Regions from separate parts of the Aeromicrobium sp. CF4.19 genome, predicted to be linked through region 1. Evidence: predicted binding sites of a transcription regulator. Region 1 holds the regulator's gene; each other region holds the start of a gene.
The links. Region 1 encodes LexA, which represses DNA repair genes until DNA is damaged. Its sites were predicted from a motif close to TCGAACANNTGTTCGA; they were not measured.
Positions count from the first base shown of each region.

Region 2: ruvC (crossover junction endodeoxyribonuclease RuvC) is a predicted target of LexA. The motif match lies at 1,984-1,999, and genes of this name have one in related genera.
Region 3: ACHAAC_RS11385 (DUF222 domain-containing protein) is a predicted target of LexA. The motif match lies at 1,474-1,489, and genes of this name have one in related genera.
Region 4: ACHAAC_RS02755 (DUF222 domain-containing protein) is a predicted target of LexA. The motif match lies at 2,621-2,636, and genes of this name have one in related genera.

Region 1 is NZ_JBIMEU010000008.1:121,999-127,883, forward strand. It holds gene hflX (GTPase HflX) at 1-483, shown strand, start outside; gene ACHAAC_RS15565 (ATP-dependent DNA helicase) at 558-2,501, shown strand; gene lexA (transcriptional repressor LexA) at 2,552-3,331, opposite strand; gene ACHAAC_RS15575 (LysM peptidoglycan-binding domain-containing protein) at 3,756-4,097, shown strand; gene ACHAAC_RS15580 (type 1 glutamine amidotransferase) at 4,124-4,828, shown strand; gene ACHAAC_RS15585 (hypothetical protein) at 4,825-5,652, opposite strand; gene ACHAAC_RS15590 (VOC family protein) at 5,745-5,885, opposite strand, start outside.
Region 2 is NZ_JBIMEU010000002.1:184,869-190,753, reverse strand. It holds gene ruvB (Holliday junction branch migration DNA helicase RuvB) at 1-825, opposite strand, end outside; gene ruvA (Holliday junction branch migration protein RuvA) at 843-1,439, opposite strand; gene ruvC (crossover junction endodeoxyribonuclease RuvC) at 1,436-1,960, opposite strand; gene ACHAAC_RS05420 (YebC/PmpR family DNA-binding transcriptional regulator) at 2,074-2,832, opposite strand; gene pdxT (pyridoxal 5'-phosphate synthase glutaminase subunit PdxT) at 2,862-3,488, opposite strand; gene pdxS (pyridoxal 5'-phosphate synthase lyase subunit PdxS) at 3,814-4,707, opposite strand; gene ACHAAC_RS05405 (FAD-dependent oxidoreductase) at 4,759-5,885, opposite strand, start outside.
Region 3 is NZ_JBIMEU010000004.1:296,871-302,755, reverse strand. It holds gene ACHAAC_RS11395 (sugar phosphate isomerase/epimerase family protein) at 1-359, shown strand, start outside; gene ACHAAC_RS11390 (bile acid:sodium symporter family protein) at 381-1,352, opposite strand; gene ACHAAC_RS11385 (DUF222 domain-containing protein) at 1,515-2,888, shown strand; gene proC (pyrroline-5-carboxylate reductase) at 2,974-3,771, shown strand; gene ACHAAC_RS11375 (acetoin utilization protein AcuC) at 3,820-4,995, shown strand; gene ACHAAC_RS11370 (helix-turn-helix domain-containing protein) at 5,174-5,359, shown strand; gene ACHAAC_RS11365 (30S ribosomal protein bS22) at 5,426-5,527, shown strand; gene ACHAAC_RS11360 (NAD-dependent epimerase/dehydratase family protein) at 5,532-5,885, shown strand, end outside.
Region 4 is NZ_JBIMEU010000001.1:548,313-554,197, forward strand. It holds gene ACHAAC_RS02740 (lipopolysaccharide biosynthesis protein) at 1-541, opposite strand, end outside; gene tviB (Vi polysaccharide biosynthesis UDP-N-acetylglucosamine C-6 dehydrogenase TviB) at 586-1,869, opposite strand; gene ACHAAC_RS02750 (TlpA family protein disulfide reductase) at 2,026-2,457, opposite strand; gene ACHAAC_RS02755 (DUF222 domain-containing protein) at 2,649-3,827, shown strand; gene ACHAAC_RS02760 (hypothetical protein) at 3,847-4,656, opposite strand; gene ACHAAC_RS02765 (MoaD/ThiS family protein) at 4,692-5,084, opposite strand; gene ACHAAC_RS02770 (winged helix-turn-helix transcriptional regulator) at 5,076-5,819, shown strand.

The DNA.
Region 1 (5,885 bases):
TTCGTGCGGCACCTGCCCCACCAGCTGGTGGAGGCGTTCCGCTCGACGCTGGAGGAGGTGGCCGACGCCGACCTCGTCCTGCACGTCGTCGACGGCTCCCACCCCGACCCCCGCAGCCAGGTGGCCGCGGTGCGCGAGGTGCTCGCCGACGTCGGCGCCACGTCGGTGCGTGAGATCGTCGTGATCAACAAGGCCGACGTCGCCGACGACCTCGGGGTCAAGCAGGTGCTGGTCGCCGAGCCGCACGCCATCGTCGTGAGCGCCCGCACCGGTGAGGGTTTCGACGAGCTGCTCTCGGCGATCGAGGCCGACCTGCCACGCCCTGCCGTGCTCATCGACGTCGTCGTGCCCTACGCGCGCGGCGACCTGATCAGCCTCGTGCACGAGAACGGCGAGATCGAGGAGCTGGACCACACCGGTGAGGGCACCCACATCGTGGCCCGCGTCCCGGAGGAGCTCGCGCACTCCCTGCGAGCGATCTGAGCGATCACCCGGCGTCGCGCGTCGCTGTGGACGGCCGCCGTGCCCGGTCCGGGCCCGGGCATAGGCTCGGGCGCATGCCTGCCTCGGTCCCCGACCTCCTCGCCGCCGCCGTCACGTCCATCGGAGGTGCGGAGCGGCCGGGACAGGTGACGATGGCCGAGGCCGTCGCGGAGTCGTTGTCCTCCGGGACGCACCTGCTGGTGCAGGCGGGCACGGGCACCGGCAAGTCGCTGGGGTACCTGGTGCCCAGTGCCCTGCACGGCAAGCGGGTCGTGGTGGCCACGGCGACGCTGAACCTGCAGCACCAGCTGGTGGAGCGGGACATCCCGGCGCTGCGCAAGGCCGCCACGAGCGCCGACGCCCAGGTGCCGCACACCGCCGTGGTGAAGGGTCGCGCCAACTACGCCTGCCTGCACCGGGTCCGCGAGGGCGCTCCCGACGACCAGGGCGTGCTCGTCGAGGTCCCCGAGGGTGCCCTGGGCGCGGAGGTCGTCGCGCTGCGGGAGTGGGCCGAGGAGCAGGCCAAGGGCTCGCACGTCGGTGACCGCGACGCCGCCCCGGCGCACTCCGAGCGGGCGTGGCGTCAGGTCAGCGTCAACCACCGGGAGTGCCTGGGCGCCTCTCGCTGCGCGCACGCCCTGGAGTGCTTCGCCGAGCGGGCCCGTGAGGACGCCCAGCAGGCCGATCTCGTGGTCACCAACCACGCGCTGCTGGCCATCGACGCCATCGACGGCGTCCCGATGCTCCCGGAGTACGACGCCGTCGTCGTCGACGAGGCCCACGAGCTGGCCGCCCGGGTCACGCAGGCCGCCACCGACGAGCTGGACGCGGGCACCGTGGAGCGTGCCTCGCGACGCGCGCGGGGGCACCTCTCCGACGAGCGCGGCAGCCGCGCGGTGGACGACCTGACCGAGTCGGCCGATGCGTTGGCAGCGGCGATGGCCGCGACCGACGTCGGCCGGATCGACGCACCCCAGGAGGCCCTGCTGGAGGGGCTGCAGATGGTGCGCGACGCCGCACGGCAGGCACTGTCGGCCTTCGGCAAGGACACGCCCACCGACGCCGAGGACGCCGGCCGCCAGCAGGCCAAGGCGATGCTGGAGGAGGTCCGGCAGGTGGCCGACCGGATGGCCACGAGCCGCGAGACCGAGGTGCTCTGGCTGGGGGAGTCCCGCGGCGGACCACAGCTGCGCGTGGCTCCGATCGACGTCTCCGGCGCGCTGCGCGAGAAGCTCTTCGGCACCAAGACGGTCGTGCTCACCAGTGCCACGCTGACGCTGGGCGGTGGCTTCGACCCGCTCGCCGCGTCGCTCGGTCTGACGTCCCAGCCGGCGGAGGGGGAGTCCACCTGGCAGGGCATCGACGTCGGCTCACCGTTCGACTACACGCGCCAGGGCATCCTCTACGTCGCCAAGCACCTGCCGCCGCCGGGCCGCGACGGGTTGCAGGAGGCCCAGCTGGACGAGATCGCAGCCCTCGTGGAGGCGGCGGGCGGGCGGACGCTCGGGCTGTTCTCCTCCCGCCGGGCGGCAGAGGCCGCGGCCGAGGCCACGCGGGAGCGGCTGCCGGACCTGGACATCTGGTGCCAGGGCGACGCCCAGCTGCCCGAGCTGGCCCGGCGCTTCGCCAAGGAGCCGTCCACCTGCCTGTTCGGCACGCTCAGCCTCTGGCAGGGGGTGGACCTGCCGGGAGACACCTGCCAGCTGGTGATCATCGACCGCATCCCGTTCCCGCGTCCGGACGACCCGCTGATGAGCGCCCGTCAACGCCTGGTGGAGAAGCGTGGCGGCAACGGCTTCATGACCGTGGCCGCCGGCCACGCCGCGCTGCTTCTCGCCCAGGGCGCGGGCCGCTTGATCCGTCGTGGCGACGACAAGGGTGTCGTGGCGATCCTGGACCCACGGATCGCCACGGCCCGCTACGGCAGCTTCCTGGCAGCGTCGCTGCCCCCGATGTGGCGGACCACCGACCGTTCCATCGTGCTCGCCGCGTTGCGACGACTCGACGAGCAGGAGTGAGGTCGGGGTCCGCCTCGGCGGATCAGGGCAGGGCGATCAGGGCAGGGGGATCAGAGTCGGCGCAGGACCGCGGTGACCTTGCCCAGGATGGTGGCGTGGGTGCCGTCGATGGGGGAGTAGTCGTCGTTGTGCGGCATCAGCCAGACGTGGCCGTCGGTGCGCTGGAAGGTCTTGACCGTGGCCTCGCCGTCGAGCATCGCGGCCACGACCTCGCCGTTCTCGGCCGTCGGCTGCTGGCGCACCACCACGAAGTCGCCCTCGCAGATGGCGGCGTCGATCATCGAGTCGCCCTGCACCTGCAGCAGGAAGAGCGTGCCGTCGCCGACCAGTGACGCGGGCAGAGGGAGCACGTCCTCGACGAGCTCCTCGGCCAGGATGGGCCCACCGGCGGCGATCTTGCCGACCATCGGGACGTAGGTGGCGGCCGGGCGGGCGTCACCGATGCCGGTGGCGTCGCCCTCGGACTCATCGGCCGGGCCCAGCGTCTTGCGGGCCTTGAGTACCTCGGGCAGGAAGATCTCCAGGGCTCGCGGTCGGTTGGGGTCGCGCTTGACGTAGCCCAGACGCTCCAGGACGCGCAGCTGGTGCGCCACCGAGGACGTGCTGGCCAGGCCCACGGCCACGCCGATCTCACGCATGCTGGGCGGGTAGCCGTGCTTCTCGATCATCTCGCGCAGGAAGATCAGGATCTTCTGCTGGCGGGCGGTCAGGCCGGTCATCTCATCGACCGGGCCGTCGGGCAGCTCGCGCGGGGAGTTGCGTGATCCCTTGGGACGCCCGCGCTTGGGTCGCGTCTCCTCGGCCTGGTCCGTGGTGGTGTCGTCGCTCATGGCCATACGGTAGCCGCGATCTCGGACACATCCAAACACCTGTTCGAGAGCGTGTCGTGGCCGATCGGACCCCGCGGAGTGGCGGTCGTGCTCGTCGCGACCAGGCCCAGCCGGATGGCCCCGCGCAGCCCTGGGTGCCGAAGGGAGCCGATCCTGCGGGGTCCTCCCGGGTCCTGACACGCCGAGAAGAACATTCTTTCGATCCTTCTTTCGCCGGAATTGCAGGGATTGTGATGGTGTACTCGCCTTCCTGTTCGATTGGGGGCTGCTTTTGTCGGTCGGCTGTCGTAGTGTCGTACACGTGTTCGATCGAACGTCTGTTCCAGTTCGCATCCAGCGGCCCGGAATCGAGTGACATCGCGGAGGTTCGGTCGGACACCCCAAACTCCACACCCCCGTCTCACTTCCCCCTTGGAGGCACCCCATGAGCACCATCTCCCTCACCTCGTACCCGTCCTTCTCCAGCCCGGAGCTTCGGCTCACCCGGCGTGGCCGGCTGGTCGTCCTGCTCGCGGCCCTGGTTGCACTCGTGCTGCTCGCCGTCGCGTTCGGCCCGTCGGTCACCGCCACCGGCGAGCGCGGCGACGTTCCGGCCACCACGGTGGTCACCGTGCAGCCGGGCGAGACCCTCTGGCAGATCGCCGGGGACGCCAACCCGGCCGGTGACCCGCGGGAGACCGTCGACGACATCATGCGGATGAACTCGCTCTCCGGCGCCGGAGAGCTGCAGATGGGCCGCGAGCTGGCGGTGCCGGTCTACGAGTGATCGGTGCGGCCGCGCACAATGGGCGCATGCTCATCCACGTCGTGGCCGACGGCACCGACCGCGAGGGCGGCTACGTCACCGAACGCTTGGCCGCCCTCGGGTTCGAGCTCGGGTGGATCGACCGCGATGCCGTCGTCGCGCACGACGAGCTCGCCCCCGCGGCCATGATGCTGCTGCTCGGCTCGGAGCGCTCGGCGCACGAGCCCCGGTGGGCCGGCCCGGTCGCGGCGGAGGAGGCCTTGGTCCGCTCGTCCCTGCGAGCCGGCACCCCCGTCATGGGGATCTGCTTCGGCGCCCAGCTGTTGGCTCGGGCCCTGGGTGGTGCGTCCTACCGCGGGGACGAGCCAGAGGCGGGCTGGAAGCGGGTCGACACCATCGACCCCGTCCTGTGCCCCGAGGGGCCGTGGGCGCAGTTCCATCGCGATGTCCTCACGCCTCCGCAGCAGGCCCGCGTGCTCGGCACCTCCTGGTACGGGCCGCAGTGCTTCATCGACGAGAGCCTCGGCACCCCGGCCATCGCCTGGCAGTTCCATCCCGAGGTGACGCCGCAGACGTACGCCCGCTGGGTGGACGACGACACCGAGACCGTGCGGCAGGCGGGCCTGGACGCGACGTTCATCAAGCGCCAGGCCTTGGCGAGCGCGGCCCGGGCCCGCATCGCCGCCCACCGCCTGGTGGACGACGCGTTGCGCTACCTCGAGGTCGACGTGCCGGCGGCCGACGTGTCCTAGTCGCAGGCCTCGGCGCGCAGGCCCGCCAGCGGGGGCATCTGCTCCAGCGGGGTGTCGATCTCCTCCGACTCGGCCTCGTCGAGGAACTCCTCGTACTCGGTGACGTCGGGCTCGTCGGACGTGGGGGAGATGAGGCCCTCGGTGTAGAACGCGCACTCGTCGGCGCCGATGAGGTCGGTGTCGACCAGCCAGGTCTTCTCCGCGTCCAGTCGCCCGAGGTCGTTGCCGCCCAGTCCGATGGTCCGCCTGATCAGGACGGCCTGCGGCTCGTCCTCGTCGCCGACGAGGTACATCGCGTGCACCTGCAGGGCCACGAGCGGGACGGGGCCGTCCTCGGTCTCGGCCTCTGTCACGTCCCACTGGGCCCCGACGACGCGCGGCTGGGCGATCGGCTGGGCGTCGGGGTCGAAGAAGGAGACGAAGAGCTGCGCCGTGGGCGCGCCGTCGGCGAGCACCTCAGAGGTCTCCACCTGCTCGGCGAATTGTGGCCCGGCGATGCCCAGGTGGGAGCGCTGCTCGTCCGAGGAGGGGCCCGCGTCCCACCGGGCGCGGTTGTTGAAGGCGTCCAGGGCCATCGCGCCGACCGTGTCGGCCGCGGTGGTCACGTCGACGGCGTCCAGGCCCTCGGGCACCTCGGGCAGCTCCAGCGAGCGCAGGCTCACGGCCGGGAGCTCGGTGATCGCGCCCAGCGCGTCGGTCGCGGGCGCCTCGGTGTCCTCGGCCTCCACGGGTGTGGGCGCCTCGTCGGGGGTGTCGTCGATCTCGCTGGAGCACCCGGCGAGGGCGGCTCCGAGCAGGCAGAGCGCGACGATGCTGCGACGCATGGACGACCTTTCAGAGGGGGCGAGGCCGTCGAAAGCCTAGCAACGCGCCCGTGGGCGCCTGTGGCTCGCGGCCGGAGCGGCGAGCACGGCGCTCAGGCGGGTGGCTCGCCGGGCCCCTGGTTGACGAGCCACGCGATGCCGAACTTGTCGTTGAACAGTCCGAAGCGGTCACCCCAGGGCGCGAGCTCGAACGGCTGGACGATCTCGGCACCCTCGGTGAGCTTGTCCCAGAC
Region 2 (5,885 bases), on a different contig from region 1:
GGCACGGTCGAGCCGGTCCAGGCCCAGGTCGTCGACCTCGTACAGCGCGAGCGCCGCGGACGCGGCCGCCACGCCCACCGTGCCGTCGCCGCGGACCTCTGCGTAGTCGCGTACGCGCCGCAGCAGGCGATTGGCGATGCGAGGAGTGCCCCGCGAGCGCGAGGCGATCTCACGGCCGCCGTCCTCGCTGACCTCCAGCCCCAGCAGGCCGGCCGAGCGCGCCACGATGCGGTGCAGCTCGTCGGTGTCGTAGTAGTCCAGCTGCGCGGTGAAGCCGAACCGGTCCCGCAGCGGGCTGGGCAGCAGACCGGCCCGGGTGGTGGCGCCGACGGTCGTGAACGGGGGGATCTCCAACGGGATGGCGGTGGCCCCGGGCCCCTTGCCCACCACCACGTCGACGCGGAAGTCCTCCATCGCCATGTAGAGGAGCTCCTCGGCCGGACGGGACATCCGGTGGATCTCGTCGATGAAGAGCACGTCGCCCTCGTTGATGCCCGAGAGGATCGCGGCGAGGTCGCCTGCGTGCTGGATCGCCGGACCGCTGGTCAACCGCAGGGGCGTGGCCAGCTGGTGGGCGATGATCATGGCGATCGTCGTCTTGCCGAGGCCGGGCGGGCCCGACAGCAGCACGTGGTCGGGCGTGCGGTCCCGCGCCACGGCAGCCTCCAGCACGAGGGAGAGCTGCTCGCGCACGCGCTCCTGCCCCACGAGCTCGCCCAGGCTGCGGGGGCGCAGCGCCGCCTCGAAGGCGCGGTCGTCGGCCGAGGCGTCGGTCGCCACGGCGCCGACGTCGTCCGGGCGGTCCTCGGGGAGGTCGTCGTGCATGTCCACCATCCTGATCCCTAGGTCTTGGAGAGCGTGCGCAGGGCGGCCCTCAGCAGGATGGCCACGTCCGGCGGGCTGCCGACCTCACCGGACTCCTCGACCGTGTCGACGGCCTTGAGGGCGTCCTTGGCCGACCATCCCAGACCCTGCAGGGCCTCCGTCACCTGCTCGCGCCACGCGGCGGCGGAGGCTGCGGGGGCGGAGCTGGTGCTCGCCGGTCCGACGCGGTCCTTGAGCTCCACGACGATGCGCTCGGCTCCCTTGCGGCCGATCCCGGGAACGGCAGTGAGGGCCGCGTGGTCCTCGGTGGCGATGGCGTGACGCAGCCGGTCCGGGGGCAGCACCGCGAGCATCGCCTGGGCGACCTTGGGACCGACACCGCTGGCCGTCTGCACGAGCTCGAACATGTCGCGCTCCTCGACGTCGGCGAAGCCGTAGAGCGTCAGGGAGTCCTCGCGCACCACCAGGGACGTCGCGAGCTGGCACTCCTGGCCGTGCCGCAGCCCGGCGATCGTGCCCGGGGTGCAGAAGACGTGGTGCCCCAGGCCGCCGACGTCGATGACCGCGGCGTTGAGGGTGAGGGCGGCCACGGTGCCGCGCACATGGGCGATCACCGCGCCACCTGCTGCGGGCCCGCAGCCTGCGCGATGGCCTGCTGCAGGCGGTTCTGTGCGCCACCGCGCCACACGTGGCAGATGGCCAGCGCCAGGGCGTCGGCGGCATCGGCCGGGCGGGGGGCCTCGGAGAGCCGGAGCACGCGGGTGACCATCTGGGTGACCTGCTCCTTGCCGGCCCGGCCGCTGCCGGTCACCGCGGCCTTGACCTCGCTGGGGGTGTGCAGGTGCACGGGAACGCCGTGGCGGGCGGCCAGCATCATCGCGACACCACTGGCCTGGGCGGTGCCCATCACGGTGCGGACGTTGTTCTGGCTGAAGACGCGCTCGACGGCGACGACGTCGGGACGCAGCCGGACGATGCGCTCCTCCAGCCCCTCGGCCAGCAGGTTCAGCCGGCGGGCGGGGTCGAGGTCGGGCGGCGTGCGCAGGACGTCGACCTCGACGAGCGACAGGGGTCGTCCCACCGAGCCCTCGACGACACCGACCCCGAGGCGCGTGAGCCCGGGGTCGATGCCCAGCACGCGCAGGTGGGCTCGATCGGGAGAACGCATGTTCGAACGATATCCCGACGCGCGGACGGAGCGCGGGAGCAACACGCTGGCGCCAGAGCTGGCTCGTTCGGAGGGGCTCGTCAGAGCTGGGCCATGACCTCATCGCTCGCGTCGAAGTTGGCGTAGACGTTCTGCACGTCGTCGCAGTCCTCCAGGGCGTCGATGAGCTTGAGCACCTTGGTGGCCCCATCGACGTCGACCTCGACCTGGACCGACGGCACGAACGAGGCGTCCGCGGAGTCGTAGTCGAGCCCGGCCTCCTGCAGCGCCGTGCGCACGGCCACGAGGTCGGTGGGCTCGCTGACGACCTCGAAGACCGAGCCGAGATCGTTGACGTCCTCGGCACCGGCATCGAGCACCGCGACCATCACGTCATCCTCCGTGGTCTCGACCTCGCCCTGCTCCCGCGGGACGATGATGACGCCCTTGCGGTGGAACAGGTAGGAGACGGAGCCCGGGTCGGCCATGGTCCCGCCGCTGCGGGTCATCGCCGTGCGGACCTCCATCGCGGCGCGGTTCTTGTTGTCGGTGAGGCACTCGACGAGCATCGCGACACCGTTGGGGCCGTAGCCCTCGTACATGATCGTCGTGTAGTCGACGGCATCGTCACCCACGCCACCGCCGCGCTTGACCGCACGGTCGATGTTGTCGTTGGGGACCGAGGACTTCTTGGCCTTCTGGATCGCGTCGTAGAGCGTCGGGTTGCCATCGGGGTCCGCGCCGCCGGTCCGGGCCGCGACCTCGATGTTCTTGACCAGCTTGGCGAACATCTTGCCGCGCTTGGCGTCGACGGCGGCCTTCTTGTGCTTGGTCGTCGCCCACTTGGAGTGACCTGACATGCCGGTTCCTTCCCTCGATGTGACGAGCCCTACGACGTGACGATGTCCACGAAGTGACGATGCAGCCGCAGGTCGTCGTCCACCTCGGGGTGGAAGGACGTGGCGAGCACCGATCCTTGCTGGACCGCCACGATCCTATCGGCTGTGCCCTGCATCTCCTGCCGGCCGGGACCCTCGCCGTCGATCGGGACGGAGGCGAGCACGTCCACGCTCGGGCCCACCTGCTCGATCCAGGGCGCGCGGATGAAGACGGCGTGGACGGGGTCGTCGAAGAGGGTGAAGTCCAGCTCGGCCTCGAAGGAGTCCACCTGGCGTCCGAAGGCGTTGCGGCGGACCGTGACGTCCAGGCCGCCGAAGGTCTCCTGACCCACGGCACCGTCGCGCAGCCGGTCGGCCAGCATGATCATCCCCGCGCACGTGCCGAAGGTCGGCAGCCCGGCGGCGATGCGCCCACGAACGGCGTCGAACACGTCGAAGACCCGGGCCAGCTTGACCATCGTGGTCGACTCCCCGCCGGGGATGACCAGGCCGTGGCACCGGTCGAGCTCCTCGACACGACGGACACCGATGGCGTCGACGTCGAGCCGTCGCAGCGCGTCCAGGTGCTCTCGGACGTCGCCCTGCAGGGCAAGGACGCCGATGGTCGGTGTGCTCACCGGACCAGCCTAGTGAGCACGGCCGGGGCGCTCGCCCCACCCAAGACGACGGCGGCCGGGCGGGGTCTCGGGTCCCGGCACCGCACCGCCGTCGCTCCCTCTCGGATTCCCTCCCGACAGGCTGGGGGTGAGGTCACGGCGACGCCACGACCAGCACGCCGCCAGCTCCCTCGAAACGCCACGGCGGGGGCACTCCTCCCCCACGTGTGACGTGGAGTGAATAGTACGCCCGGACCCGGGTCCTGTCTCGCCGTACGCGTGAACGCATACCCCGCTGGCTCCGTGGGCGAGGGCTCGGGCCAGTGCGCCCGGTCCCGCGTCCGTCTCACCAGCCGCGCTGGGCCAACCGGTGCGGCTCAGGGACGTCGTCGACGTTGATGCCGACCATCGCCTCGCCCAGGCCGCGCGAGACCTTGGCGATGACGTCGGGGTCGTCGTGGAACGTGGTGGCCTTGACGATGGCCTCGGCCCGCTCGGCCGGGTTGCCGGCCTTGAAGATGCCCGAGCCCACAAAGACGCCCTCGGCGCCGAGCTGCATCATCATCGCGGCATCGGCCGGGGTGGCGATTCCGCCGGCCGTGAACAGCACGACGGGCAGCTTGCCCGCGGCCGCGACCTCCTTGACCAGCTCGTAGGGCGCCTGCAGCTCCTTGGCCGCGACGTAGAGCTCGTCGGTCGGCAGGCCCTGCAGGTGGCGGATCTGCTGGCGGATCTGGCGCATGTGCCCGGTCGCGTTGGAGACGTCGCCCGTGCCGGCCTCGCCCTTCGAGCGGATCATGGCCGCGCCCTCGGTGATGCGTCGCAGCGCCTCACCGAGGTTGGTGGCGCCGCACACGAACGGCACCGTGAACTCGAACTTGTCGATGTGGTTGACGTAGTCAGCCGGGGTGAGGACCTCGGACTCGTCGACGTAGTCCACCCCGAGGCTCTGCAGGACCTGCGCCTCGACGAAGTGCCCGATCCGGGCCTTGGCCATCACGGGGACGGAGACGGCCTCGATGATCCCGTCGATGAGGTCGGGGTCGCTCATCCGGGCGACGCCCCCCTGGGAGCGGATGTCGGCGGGCACGCGTTCCAGCGCCATGACGGCCACCGCACCGGCGTCCTCGGCGATCTTGGCCTGCTCGGCGTTGACGACGTCCATGATGACGCCGCCCTTGAGCATCTCTGCCATGCCGCGCTTGACCCGCGCGGTCCCGACGACGTTCTCTTCGCTCACGGTGACTCTCCAGACGGTGGTTCGGACGTCGCCGATACTACCCTCGGGGGCTCAGCGCCGGCGCCGCCGTCCAGGTGCCGAGCCGACGACCTGCCGCACGTCCTCGACATCGGAGAGCTTGACCCGCGGACGGCCCTGCTCGCGCCCCCGTCGGCGCTCCTCGGCGTCCACCAGGCGCCATGCCGACAGGTCCATGGGCGCCGCGCCCCGCTCGCGCAGCAGGCGGTCGAACGCGCGCGCGGTGCTGGGTGCCGGGGGGAGCCGACCCGCCGCCACGTCGGCGAGCAGATGGTTCACCGTCTCCAGCGAGCACGACTTGTTCGTCCCGATGAACCCGGACGGACCACGCTTGGCCCACCCGACGACGTACGTCCCAGCCAGTGCGTCTCCCCCGGGCTCGTCGACGACGCGCCCCGCGACGTTGGGCACGACGTACCGCTCGGCGTCGAACGGCAGACCGGGCAACGGCTCGGACCGGTAGCCGACCGAGCGCAGCACCAAGGTTGTTGGCACGTCCGCCTCCGGGCCCACGTGGTCGAGCCGCGCCCGGCCGTCGACCTCGCCGAGCCGGGTCGTGGTCACCCGCAGACCGGTGACACGGTCGTCTCCCAGCACCTCCACGGGCGCGGTCATGAAGCGTAGAACGATGCGTCGCCGGGCCGGGTCCGGCGTCCGCGTGACGCCTGCTCGCAGGGCCAGCACCTTGGGGTGGTCGTCGATCGCGTCGAGGTCGACGCCCTCCACGAGGACGTCGATGTCGTCGCGCTGGAGCAGCCCGACGATCTCGGGAACCGTGAACGCGGCCTCGGCGGGGCCGCGTCGGCCCAGCACGACGACCTCTCGCACTGCACTCGTGCGCAGCACCTCGACGGCGTGGTCGGCGATGTCGGTCGTCGCCAGACGGTCCGGGTCGGTCGCCAGGATGCGAGCGACGTCGAGCGCGACGTTGCCGTTGCCCACCACGACCGCGCGCTCACCGCTGAGGTCGACGTCGAGGCCGACGCGGCCCGGGTCGCCGTTGTACCAACCGACGAACCGGGTCGCCGTCTCGCTGCCGGGCAGGTCCTCGCCGACGATGCCGAGCCGTCGGTCGGTGGAGGCCCCGGTGGCGTACACGACCGCGTCGTGGTGCGCGGCCAGCTCGTCGTGTGTGACGTCGCGGCCCACCTCCACCCCGA
Region 3 (5,885 bases), on a different contig from region 1:
GGGAGTTCCACGCCTACCTGCCCGACTGGAACCCGGTCGACGAGGACTACGCCCACGTGACGCTGGATCTCTCGCACAGCGCGACGGCCGGTGACGACCCGGTCCAGATGGCACGCGAGCTCGGGGACCGCCTCGCGCACGTGCACATCGCCGACTCGATGGGCTCACCCAAGGACGAGCACATGGTGCCGGGGCGCGGGTCGCAGCCGTGCGCGGAGTTCCTGCGGCTCGTCGCGGACTCCCCCTACTCCGGCGACGTGGTGGTGGAGATCAACACCCGCCGGGCAGCCGACCAGTCGGCCCGGGAGACCGACATCCTGGAGGCGCTCGCCTTCACGCGCCTGCACACGTCCCGCTGACCCGGTCCTCGAGACCGGCCGTCACGGACCACCGGCGCTGACTCCCGCGCCGCCTCGCCCGAGCCGGCCCGCGATCACGCCTCCGGCCACGATCTGCATCTGGTGGTACAGCATGAGCGGCAGGACCAGCAGCGCGACGTCGCTTCCGGAGAACAGCACCGTGGCCATCGGGAGCCCACTCGCGAGGCTCTTGCTGGAGCCGCAGAAGAGCATCGCGACCCGGTCGCCCCGAGACAGCCGGAGCACCCGCCCGACGCCCAGGATCCAGCCGACGACAGCGACGTAGAGCGCCACGCACACCACCGTCACGACCAGGGCGTCGACGAGCGAGACGGAGTCCCAGACGTCGGCCTGGGCGCCCTCGCTGAACGCGACGTAGACGACGAGGACGATGCTGGAGCGGTCGAAGCGCCGCAGGCGGACGTCGTGCCGCTCGACCCACGCGCCGACGAGCGGCCGCACGAGCTGGCCCAGCACGAAGGGGGCGAGCAGCTGCAGCACGATCCGCAGGACCGCCCCGGCGTCGACCCGGGCCTCGGCGGTCATCAGCAGGGCTACGAGTGCCGGGGTCAGGAAGACGCCGACCAGGTTGGACAGCGAGGCGCTCACGATGGCCGCCGCGGTGGTGCCACCGGCGATGCGCGTGTAGACGACGCAGCCCTGGATGGTCGACGGCACGGCGCACACCAGCAGCACGCCGGCCGCGAGGCCGGGGGTGAGGACCGAGGCCGGCAGCAGGCCGGTGAGCAGCCCGAGGGCCGGGAAGACCGCGAACGTCGTCAGCAGGATCACCAGCTGCAGGCGCCAGTTCCGCAGCCCGGCCACGGTCTCGGCCGTGGAGAGCCGGGCCCCGTAGAGGAAGAACAGCAGCCCGATGGCGATCGCCATCACCACGCGCAGCGCCTCGAACGCCGTCCCGGTGGCCGGCAGGAACGTGGCCACGACCGCTGCGAGCAGCAGGATGACGATGAACGGGTCGGGCCTCAGACGCACCCGCCGACCCTAGGCGCCCGGTCCGAGCGATGACTCCCCGGACTCCTCAGCAGGCCACCGGAAGGCTCGTCCACAGGTCGGTCTCGTGTCTTTGGTGGGTGTCGGTGGTGGGTTCTATGATGGGAACATCTACTCGATAGAAGATGTTGGAGGCAGAGCCCGATGGCCGCACCCCTGCTGGAGCAGCAGCCCGTCACCGCTGGTGACGCGGTCGCGACGCTCGCGCGGGTGCATGCGCTGCTGGACTCGGTCGGCGTCGGCGGGTTCGTCGGGTTGTCCGGGGGGCGTCAGCGCGAGGCGGCGGCGTCGTTGGCCCGGCTCGAGGCCCGGGTGGTGGCGTTGAAGCTCTCGGCTGTCGCGGCGGTGGAGTCCTCGGGTGAGGCGCGCCGTGAAGGCGCTTCCTCGACCGGCTCCTTGATCGCTGGTGACTTCGGTGGCGATCGTCGTGGTGCTGATGCGACGGTCAAGCAGGCCAAGCGGATCACCACGACCCCTCAGACCCACCAGGCGATGGCCAAAGGTCAACTGTCCGCTCGTCAGGTGAAGGCGATCGGCCGGGCCCTGGACCAGCTCCCGAAGACCGTCACCGCCGCCCAGCGTGAGGCGTGTGAGACGCAGCTCGTCGAGGACGCACCCCGGATGGACCTGAAGCTGTTCGAGCGTCACGCCGACCGGGTCGTGGGCCACTTCCTCACCACCACCGATAGCGAGACCGACTCCGATGAGTCCGACCTGGATGCTGCGGAGAACGACCTGGTCGCGGCGCGGGAGAAGCGAGCCTGGGACAACGCCGAGTTCTGGATGGGGTCGGCCGTGGACGGGCTGGTCAAAGGCGGATTCACCATCCCCGAAGCCCAAGCCGCCCAGCTCCGCGTGGCGATGGACGCCCTGTGCGCACCACAGGTGGAGATCACCGGACCCTCCAGCCTGTCCCGCAGGACCGGCGAGGTGCTCCTGGACGAGCGACCGAGCTACCGGACGCGTCAGGGCTGGGCCTTCACCTACCTGTGCGAGCTCCTGCCCACCGAGAAGCTCCCCGAGACCAACAACCTCGGCCCCATCCTGACCATCAACCTCGACCACCAGAGCCTGCTCGAACAACTCAAGGTGGCGACCCTCTCCACCGGAGAACGTGTCTCCGCCGGCCAGGCCCGGCGCATGGCCTGTGAACACCGGCTCCTGCCCGCGGTCCTCGGCGGTGAGTCGCTCCCACTGGACCTGGGACGCGATCGACGACTGTTCACGCTGCATCAGCGCCAAGGCCTCGCCCTGCGCGACCGCGGATGTGTGTTTCCCGGATGTGATCGACCACCCGGCTGGTGCGTCGCCCACCACGCCAGACGCACCTGGGCCGACGGTGGAGGCACCGACCTTCAGGACGGCGTCCTGCTCTGTCCCCACCACCACCGCATCCTGCACGCCGACGGCTGGGACATCACCTTCAACACTCGCGGACACCCCGCCCTCGTCCCGCCACCCACGCTCGACCCCCGACGCCGACCTCGCCTGCACGACCGCTTCAGACACCAGAGCTGACACCCCGGGGAGAGCTCTGCCCGAGCGCGCCTCGTCCGCGCTGCATGGGGCCGCCCAGGTTCGCGTGGACGTTAGGCTGGCTGCCATGTCGCTGCGCATCGCTGTCCTGGGGGGTGGCGTGATGGGCGAGACCCTGTTGTCGGCCATCCGCTCCGCCGGTCACGACGACGTCGTGGTCGCTGAGAAGTTCCCCGAGCGGGCCCGAGAGCTCCGCGAGAAACACGGGGTCGAGGTCCTGGACTCCGCCGCCGCGGTCGTGGGCGCCGACGTCGTCCTGGTGGTGGTCAAGCCGCAGGACGTCGCCTCGGTGCTCGCGGAGGTCGCCGGGTCTCTCGAGCCGTCGGCCGTGGTGGTCTCGCTCGCGGCCGGCGTCCGCACGGACACCATCGAGGCCGCAGTCCCGGACGGCGTCGCGGTCGTCCGCGCGATGCCCAACACCCCGGCCGTGGTCGGGGAGGGCATGTTCGGGGTCTCCGCCGGGGCCGCGTGTCCCGCAGCGCAGCTCGACGTCGTGGTCGATCTGCTCTCCACCGGCGGCGAGGTCGTCGTCGTGCCCGAGGGGCAGCAGGATGCCCTCACGGCAGTGTCCGGGTCCGGGCCCGCCTACGTCTTCTACCTCGCCGAGGCGATGATCACCGGCGGCGTCGAGGCCGGTCTGGACGAGGCCACCGCCCGAGCCCTGGCGACCCAGACGCTCGTCGGGGCGGCCAAGCTCCTCGCGACCTCCGAGGACACGCCCGCCGAGCTGCGGCGCAGGGTCACCTCGCCGAACGGCACGACGGCAGCCGCCATCGAGACCTTCGACGAGAGAGGCGTCGGTGCAGGCGTGGCAGCAGGCGTCCGCGCCGCCGCACGACGTTCGGCGGAGCTCTCCGGTTCCTGACTGCGGGTGCGTGAGCCCCGCCACGCCGGTGACCGTAGGCTGACGCTCATGCCCGAGAGAGCGTGCCTGGTCTTCGACGACCGGCTCACCGCCTACAACTTCGGCCAGACCCACCCGATGGCGCCCGTGCGGGTCGAGCTGACGATGGCACTGGCCCGTGGCCTGGGTGTCCTGGACCACCTGGACGTCGTCGGCGCCGATCCGTGCACCGACGAGGAGCTGCTCGCCGTGCACACGTCCGGCTACGTCGAGCGGGTGCGCAAGCTCTCCAGCCACCCCACCCACGCCGACCCGTCGATCGGTCTGGGCACCGAGGACAACCCGGTCTTCGCCGGCATGCACGAGGCCTCCACGCTCATCGCGGGCGCGACCGTCGAGGCCGCGCGTCGTGTCTGGACCGGGGAGAACCGTCGAGCCGTCAACATCGCCGGTGGCCTGCACCACGCCATGCCCGGCCAGGCCAGCGGGTTCTGCATCTACAACGACATCGGTGTCGCCATCGCCTGGCTCCTCGCGAACGGTGCCCAGAAGGTCGCCTACGTCGACGTCGACGCCCACCACGGCGATGGCGTTCAGCAGATGTTCTACGACGACCCGCGCGTCCTGACCATCTCGGTGCACGAAGGTCCGCAGTCGTTGTTCCCGGGCACGGGCTGGTCCACAGAGACGGGTGGGCCGGGAGCCGAGGGGTCGGCCGTCAACGTCGCCCTGCCCCCGGGCACCTCCGACGCGGGCTGGCTGCGCGCCTTCCACGCCGTCGTGCCGCAGGTGCTGCGCGAGTTCCAGCCCGACGTGCTCATCACCCAGCACGGCTGCGACTCCCACATGGACGATCCGCTGACCAACCTCATGCTCAGCGTTGATGGCCAGCTGGCGACGTACAAGGCTCTGCGCGACCTCGCCGAGGAGGTGGCCGGTGGACGGTGGGTGGTCACCGGTGGTGGCGGCTACGCCGTCACGGACGTGGTGCCGCGTGCCTGGACGCACCTGCTCGCTGTCGTGGCCGACGTCGACGTTGATCCTGCGACGGCGACGCCCGACGACTGGCGCGCCGAGGTGCACCGACTGCGCGGGACGGACCCCCCGCACCGCATGGGCGACGGCCGCTCGGCCGGTTACCGACCCTGGGAGCTCGGCTTCGACCCCGCCAGCTGGCTGGACCGATCGATCCAGGCCGCCCGGGTGGAGTGCTTCCCGTCGTGGGGCATCGACCCCACACTCTGAGCCACGAGGTCCGCTGGCCCCGCGCCCGTGCGGCCGGGTGAACCCCAGGCGTCCGTTGGGTGGGCAAAACCTATCCCTCGTGCCCCACGAGGCACTAGGGTCAACACCAAGCACGCGCGTTCACTCCCCGGTGGGGAAGCCGGGGAGCGCGCGTGCCCTTGAGGAAGCAGGTGTGCGCATGGCAGCGGGAGCGACGTTCCTGACCGTGGCTGAGGTGGCCGCGCAGATGCGGGTGTCGAAGATGACCGTGTATCGACTCGTCCACGCCGGCGAGCTCGAGGCCATCCGTGTCGGTCGCAGCTTCAGGGTCCCGGAGGGGGCCGTCGAGAGGTACCTCGAGAAGTCGTTCTTCGAGGCCGGCTGACCGACGGCGTGGCCCAGCCCGCTAGGCTGGGACTTCTGTCGTACAACGCACTGCAAAGGGTCTCCTGTGGGTTCAGTCATCAAGAAGCGTCGCAAGCGGATGTCGAAGAAGAAGCACCGCAAGATGCTCAAGCGCACGCGGGTCCAGCGCCGCAAGCTCGGCAAGTAGGCCCATGGGCCGGGTCGTCCTCGTCACGGGTGTCGCCGGCTCGTTCGCCGCGCGTTTCTCCAGGCATCTCGCCGAGCGCGGCGAAGCCCTCGGGATCAGCCGCGTCGTCGGCATCGACCTGAGACCTCCCGAAGGGGACCTCGGTGGGGTCAAGTTCGTGCGCGCCGACATTCGCACGCCCGTCATTGCCAAGGTGATGGCCGTCGAGGACGTCGACACGGTGGTGCACCTCGACGTCGCCCCGCCCGCCCGAGAGCGTGCGGGGACCAAGGAGCGCAACGTCATCGGGACGATGCAGCTCCTCGCGGCGTGCCAGCGCTCCAGCATCGTGACCAAGCTCGTCGTCGGATCCTCGGCG
Region 4 (5,885 bases), on a different contig from region 1:
GGTAGGAGAGGATGATGATCGCTCTGACACTGTCAGTATCGAGACCGTACGTCAGTGCCACGATCGCTGCCCCGATGGCCATGCCAACCTGCTGGAGCACTGCTCCCCAAGCAGCAATCATCGGGCCGGCAAGAGCATTGGAGATCATGCCAAGCTGCGCTCCGACCAAGAACGCGAATGTGCCGGCTGCAAGCCACGCCACCCCACCCCCGAGCACGAAGCCGAGCAGCATCACCACCCCAGCCAGAGCGGCGTAAAGTGGCCAGAGCCGAACGATCCTCCGCGGTACTGACCTCAGGTCAGCTCGACGTCGACCATCCTTAAGGACCTGTTGAGCGAGATCTAAGTTGACGACGAGGAAGGCAAGGGCGTTGGCGGCTGCGTAGGCACTGGCGATTCCTTTGACCTCGGCGCCCCCGAGGCGAGCGATGATCACGCTCGCGACGACACCCAGCAAGGTGCCGAGGACTCTCAGCCCTGAGGCTCCGACGACCGGGTGCCGGGCCATCCGGCGGAGCCTCGATCCGAGGCGTGCACTCATGGCAGTGCCTAGCTCGTCGGGATCATGAGCAGGCGAACCATGCCCTAGAGCCGAGCATCGGACTGCTCCTTCGGAACGATTCCCTTGAGGTCATAGAGCACGTGGTCGCCGTCGACACCGAACGCCCGTAGTCCTTCTGAGCCTAGGTCACGGAACTCCTGATGGGCGACGGCCAGGACAACCGCAGCGTAGGCGCTTGACTCCGGATCCGATACGGTCTCGATCCCGTACTCCTCGAGGGCCTCGTCAGCGTCAACCCAGGGGTCGTGGACGTCGACCTTCAGACCGAACTCGGTGAGCTCCGCGACGATGTCGACGATCCGCGTATTGCGCAGGTCCGGGGTGTTCTCCTTGAACGTGAGGCCGAGAATCAGCACCCGGGCACCTCGTGTGTCGATGCCACGTCGGAGCATCTCCCGGACGAGCTGGTACGCGACGTACTCGCCCATCGAGTCGTTCAGGCGGCGGCCCGCGAGGATCACCTCTGGGTGGTAGCCGACCTCCTGGGCCTTGTGCGTCAGGTAGTACGGGTCCACACCGATGCAGTGACCGCCCACCAGGCCGGGCTTGAAGTTCAGGAAGTTCCACTTGGTGCCGGCGGCGGCCAGGACGTCGTGCGTGTCAATGCCCAACCGGTTGAACACCATCGCCAGCTCGTTGATCAAGGCGATGTTCACGTCACGCTGGGTGTTCTCGATGACCTTGGCGGCCTCAGCCACCTTGATCGACGGCGCGCAGTGGGTGCCCGCCGTGACGACCTCACGGTAGAGGGAGTCGACGAATGCCGCAGCCTCCGGCGTCGAGCCAGAAGTCACCTTGCAGATCGTCTCGAAGCGGTGCTCCTTGTCGCCCGGGTTGATGCGCTCGGGGCTGTACCCCACGAAGAAGTCCTCATCGAGAACGAGGCCACTCACCTGCTCCAGGAGGGGAACGCAGTCCTCCTCCGTCGCCCCCGGATAGACGGTCGACTCGTAGATGACGACGTCCCCCGGCTGCAGCGCCGCTCCGACCGTCCGGGTCGCCGCGAGGACTGATCCCATGTCCGGCTTCTTGTGCGCGTCGATCGGCGTGGGCGTCGTGACGATGAAGACGTTCACCGAGGCCAGCTGCTCCGGATCGGTCGTGAAGGTCAGGCGCCGTGCGGCAGCGAGCTCGTGGTCCGAGAGCTCCCTGGTCCGGTCATGGCCTCGGTTCAGCTCCGCCACGCGGGACTCGTTGATGTCGAACCCGACCACATCGAACTTTGCGGAGAACGAGGCCGCCAGTGGCAGCCCCACGTAGCCGAGCCCGATCACACCGATCCGTACATCTCGCAGTTCCATCATCATTGCGAGGAATTCCCCCATAGATCTCGATCGAGTGCGTGGCGGCCCCACGCAGCATAGGCGAGTGGCGGCTCACGGACCACGTCTTGGCGTAAAGCGCCCGTGGCACGCGTGAGCATCCACGCCCGGCCTGGAGCGAGGGTGTCAGTGCAAGGACGGTCAGCGGGCGGGGACGCCGTCGAGCACGGTCTCGACCTGCTCGCGGCTCGGCAGGCCCGAGGCTCGGCCGACGATCGTGCCCGTGGCGTCGAGGACGACGACGGTGGGCGTGCGGCGGACGTCGAGCCGGCGGACGAGGTCCAGGTGGGACTCGGCGTCGATCTCCACGTGCGCGACGTCCGGGCGCCGGGAGACGACGTCGGCGAGCAGTGCCCGAGTGGCGCGGCAGGGGCTGCAGAAGCTGGTGGAGAACTGCACGAGGGTGACGCGGTCGCCGAGGTCGGCACCGATCTCCTCGGTGCTCAGGACCTCGCGGTCATCATCCTGCTGCGGCTCGTCGGCGTCGCGGAAGCGTCCGTTGCTGCGCTTCCAGACCAGCGCCACGACGGCCGCCAGGGCGAGGGCGAGCAGCAGGACGATCAGACCGGACACTCCCTCAGGCTACCGCCGACGCCCACACCACACCTGGCACTCGGTCCCGGCTCGAGCTCTGCCGGGAGTGGTCGGGGTGCGGCGCACTGGGGAGCAGGCATGGTCTCCGGATCCATCGACAGGCCCGAGAAAGTCACTCAGTGCAGGGCCGAACCTCTTGAAATCGCTCATCTGTTCTGTATACTAGATGGATGATGACGCAGGAGGTGGCCCAGGAGCTGCGGGAGACCGCAGCCCTGCTCGATGCCTTCCCGCCCTCCACCGAGGCCCTGCGCGCCTTGCAGCGCACCGTCAACGCCGTCCAGGCCGCGCAGGTCTGGCTCGTGCGCGAGATGAGCGAGCGTGGCGAGCACGAGGCCGAAGGGTGTTCCAGCGTCAAGAACTGGCTGCGCGACCAGCTCCACCTCGACGCCGCCGACGCCCACCGCCTGATCCGGGCCGGACGCACCGTCACCGACCTTCCCGACGTGGCCGCCGCAGCCGACGCAGGGACGATCAGCCTCGAGCACGTCGACTCCTTCGGCTACGCGCTCAAGCACATCAAGGCCGGCATCGTCATCGACGCCCAGGACTGGATGCTCCAGCTCGCCTCCGCCGCCGAACCCCAACAGCTACGCGCCGCCACCCGCGAGCTGCGCAACATCACCTACCCCGACGACCTCGACGACCGCTGGCAACGCGGCATGAACAAGCACGACGTCCACCTCAGCCCCGTCGGCGACGGCTTCCACCTCACCGGGTTCCTGCCCGCCTCCACCGGAGCGAAGTTCGCCACCGTGCTCGACACCCTCTCCGCGCCCACCTGCGCCGAGGACGACCGACCCACCAGCGAGCGACGCATCACCGCCCTGGACCAGCTCCTCAGCGACGTGCTCGCCTCCGGACTGCCCCGCGACAGGGGCGTGCGCCCCCACGTCGACCTCACCGTCGACCTCACCGACCTCGCAGACAACCCCGACACCACCACCGGCCACCTCGCCGGATTCGGCGCCATCGGCCCCGCACAGCTGCAGCAGATGCTCTGCGAGAGCGACCTCACCCCCATCCTCACCAGCGGCAAGCACGCCGTCCTGGACGTCGGACGCGCCGTCCGCCTCTGCACCACCGCACAACGCCGAGCCGTCAGACACCGCCAGGACGACCTCTGCGCCGGCCCCGGCTGCCGCGGACCCGTCGTCCACATCCACCACGTCGTCTACTGGTCGAACGGCGGCCCCACCGACCTCGCCAACCTCATCGGCCTCTGCCCGAGATGCCACTCACTGGTCCACGCCGGCCACTTCACCATCGACCCCGGCACACACCAGATCAACCGGCGGCTCACACCCCGGCCCGCCCGCACCAGACCACGACAACCCCGCGCCGGCTGACCAGCACCCGACCCGATCGTCAGAGACCGGGCAGGCCGAGCAGCTGGCCGCACACGTGCACCACCGGCGCGGGCAACGTCACCGCCAGGGCACCGGGGAAGCCCCAGCCCTGGGAAGCATGGATGCGGCCGGCCGACCATGCCCGGCCCAGCACCTGGCCGAGGATCGCGAAGATCGAGGCCGTCATGCCGAGCACCAGGCCGAACAGCCACGTCGTCAGGCCGTCGAGCACGGCACCGGCACCCGCGGCCGCCAGGCCGCCCGCCACCAGCGCCAGCCCCGCACTGACGAAGCGATCCAGCGGCAGCGCCCACACCAGCAGGGCCGCCGCGATGCCCACGGCGGCGACGATCACCACCTCTGCGCCCAGCGAGGCCCTGGTCGCGGAGATCCAGCACGCGGCCAGGGCGGCGAACACGCCGAGGGTGGCCGCATGCCCCGTGGAGGCCACCAGGTGCGGGCGTCCGTCGCGGCGCAGCATCTGCGCCACCAGCGCCGCCAGCACGGCCACGGCCACCGCCGGGATGATGCCGGAGATGACCCCGTTGCTCACCAACGCCTCGCGCCCGGCGCGCATCCCCTCCGGCCCCGCGAGCAGGCCCGGCCACGTCACCAGCACCGTCGCCACGAGTCCCGCCAGAAGCGCCGGCCAGAACCGGGGACCTCCGTGGGCACGCCCCTGGGCGTCCGGAGGGCTCGGTGCCGCCGCCAGCAGGCCCTGCACGAGCAGGACGGGCGCCGCCACCAGCACCGAGACCTCGGTGAGCGCCGCCAGCACCACCAACCCCAGCAACGCCGTGGAGAACAGCGAGGCCGGGATCCGTGACATGTCGAAATGATGTCAGGTGCCGGCTCGCGGGTGGGTCAGCCTCCCGCGAACGGTGGCAGCAGCTCCACGACGTCCCCGGGCGCCAGGGTCACGTCCTCGTGCGGCCGCGCCCCGACGGGAACCTCCCCCACCAGCACCGAGCAGATGTCCACGACGTCGGAGAAACGGCGGTCACCGGGCCGACGTCGGACCACCTCGTCCAGCACCGCGGCGAGGGTGCGCGCGGCCGGGTCGGACACGTCGACGAGATCGTGCTCCACCCCCGCGGCCGCGCGCGCCGCAGCCCAGTAACGGACTGTGACGTGGTTCGCATTCTCGACATCTGATGGAGACCTGGGAGACACATGACGTATTGTGGTGCACGCAACGAGGCCACGGTGACATCCACCGGGCCTCTTTCTGTAGGACCTGGAGGACCTGTGTCCCACCTGTTGCTGTTGAGCCGGAGCACCCAGTCATCGGTCGAGGTGCTGCCCGCCCTCGCACTGCTCCCGCACACGGTCAAGATCCTGCCCGCCGAGGCCAGCGCGCTCATCGACGCGCCCCAGGCCGACGCCGTCCTCGTCGACGGCCGCCTCGACCTCGCCCAGGTGCGCAGCCTGACGCGCGTCATCCGCACCACGGGGGTGGAGTGCCCCCTCATCCTCATCCTCACCGAGGGCGGGCTGGCCGTCGCCGCCTCCGACTGGGGCATGGACGACGTCATCCTCACCACGGCCGGTCCCGCCGAGCTCGAGGCCCGGCTCCGGCTGGGCATCGGTCGCATCGCCGCCGGCGTCGCCGGAGCGGAGGACACGCAGGTCATCTCCTCCAGCGGGCTGACCATCGACGAGGCCACCTACACCGCCCGCCTGGAGAAGCGCTCACTCGACCTCACCTTCAAGGAGTTCGAGCTGGTCAAGTTCCTCGCGCAGCACCCCGGCCGTGTCTTCACGCGCCAGCAGCTGCTGCAGGAGGTGTGGGGCTATGACTACTTCGGCGGCACCCGAACCGTCGACGTCCACGTGCGCCGGCTGCGCGCCAAGCTCGGCACGGACCACGAGACCCTCATCGGCACCGTCCGCAACGTGGGGTACCGCTTCGTGGCCACCAAGGACGACGCCGCGGCCGACGCCCAGCGCACCGAGGAGCACTCCGTGCCCGGGCCGGGCGCCCGCGCCTGAGGCCCGCGCCGCACGCCCCGGGGTGGCGGATCCTGAGGCGCGACTGGTAGATCAGGGAGTGCAGGC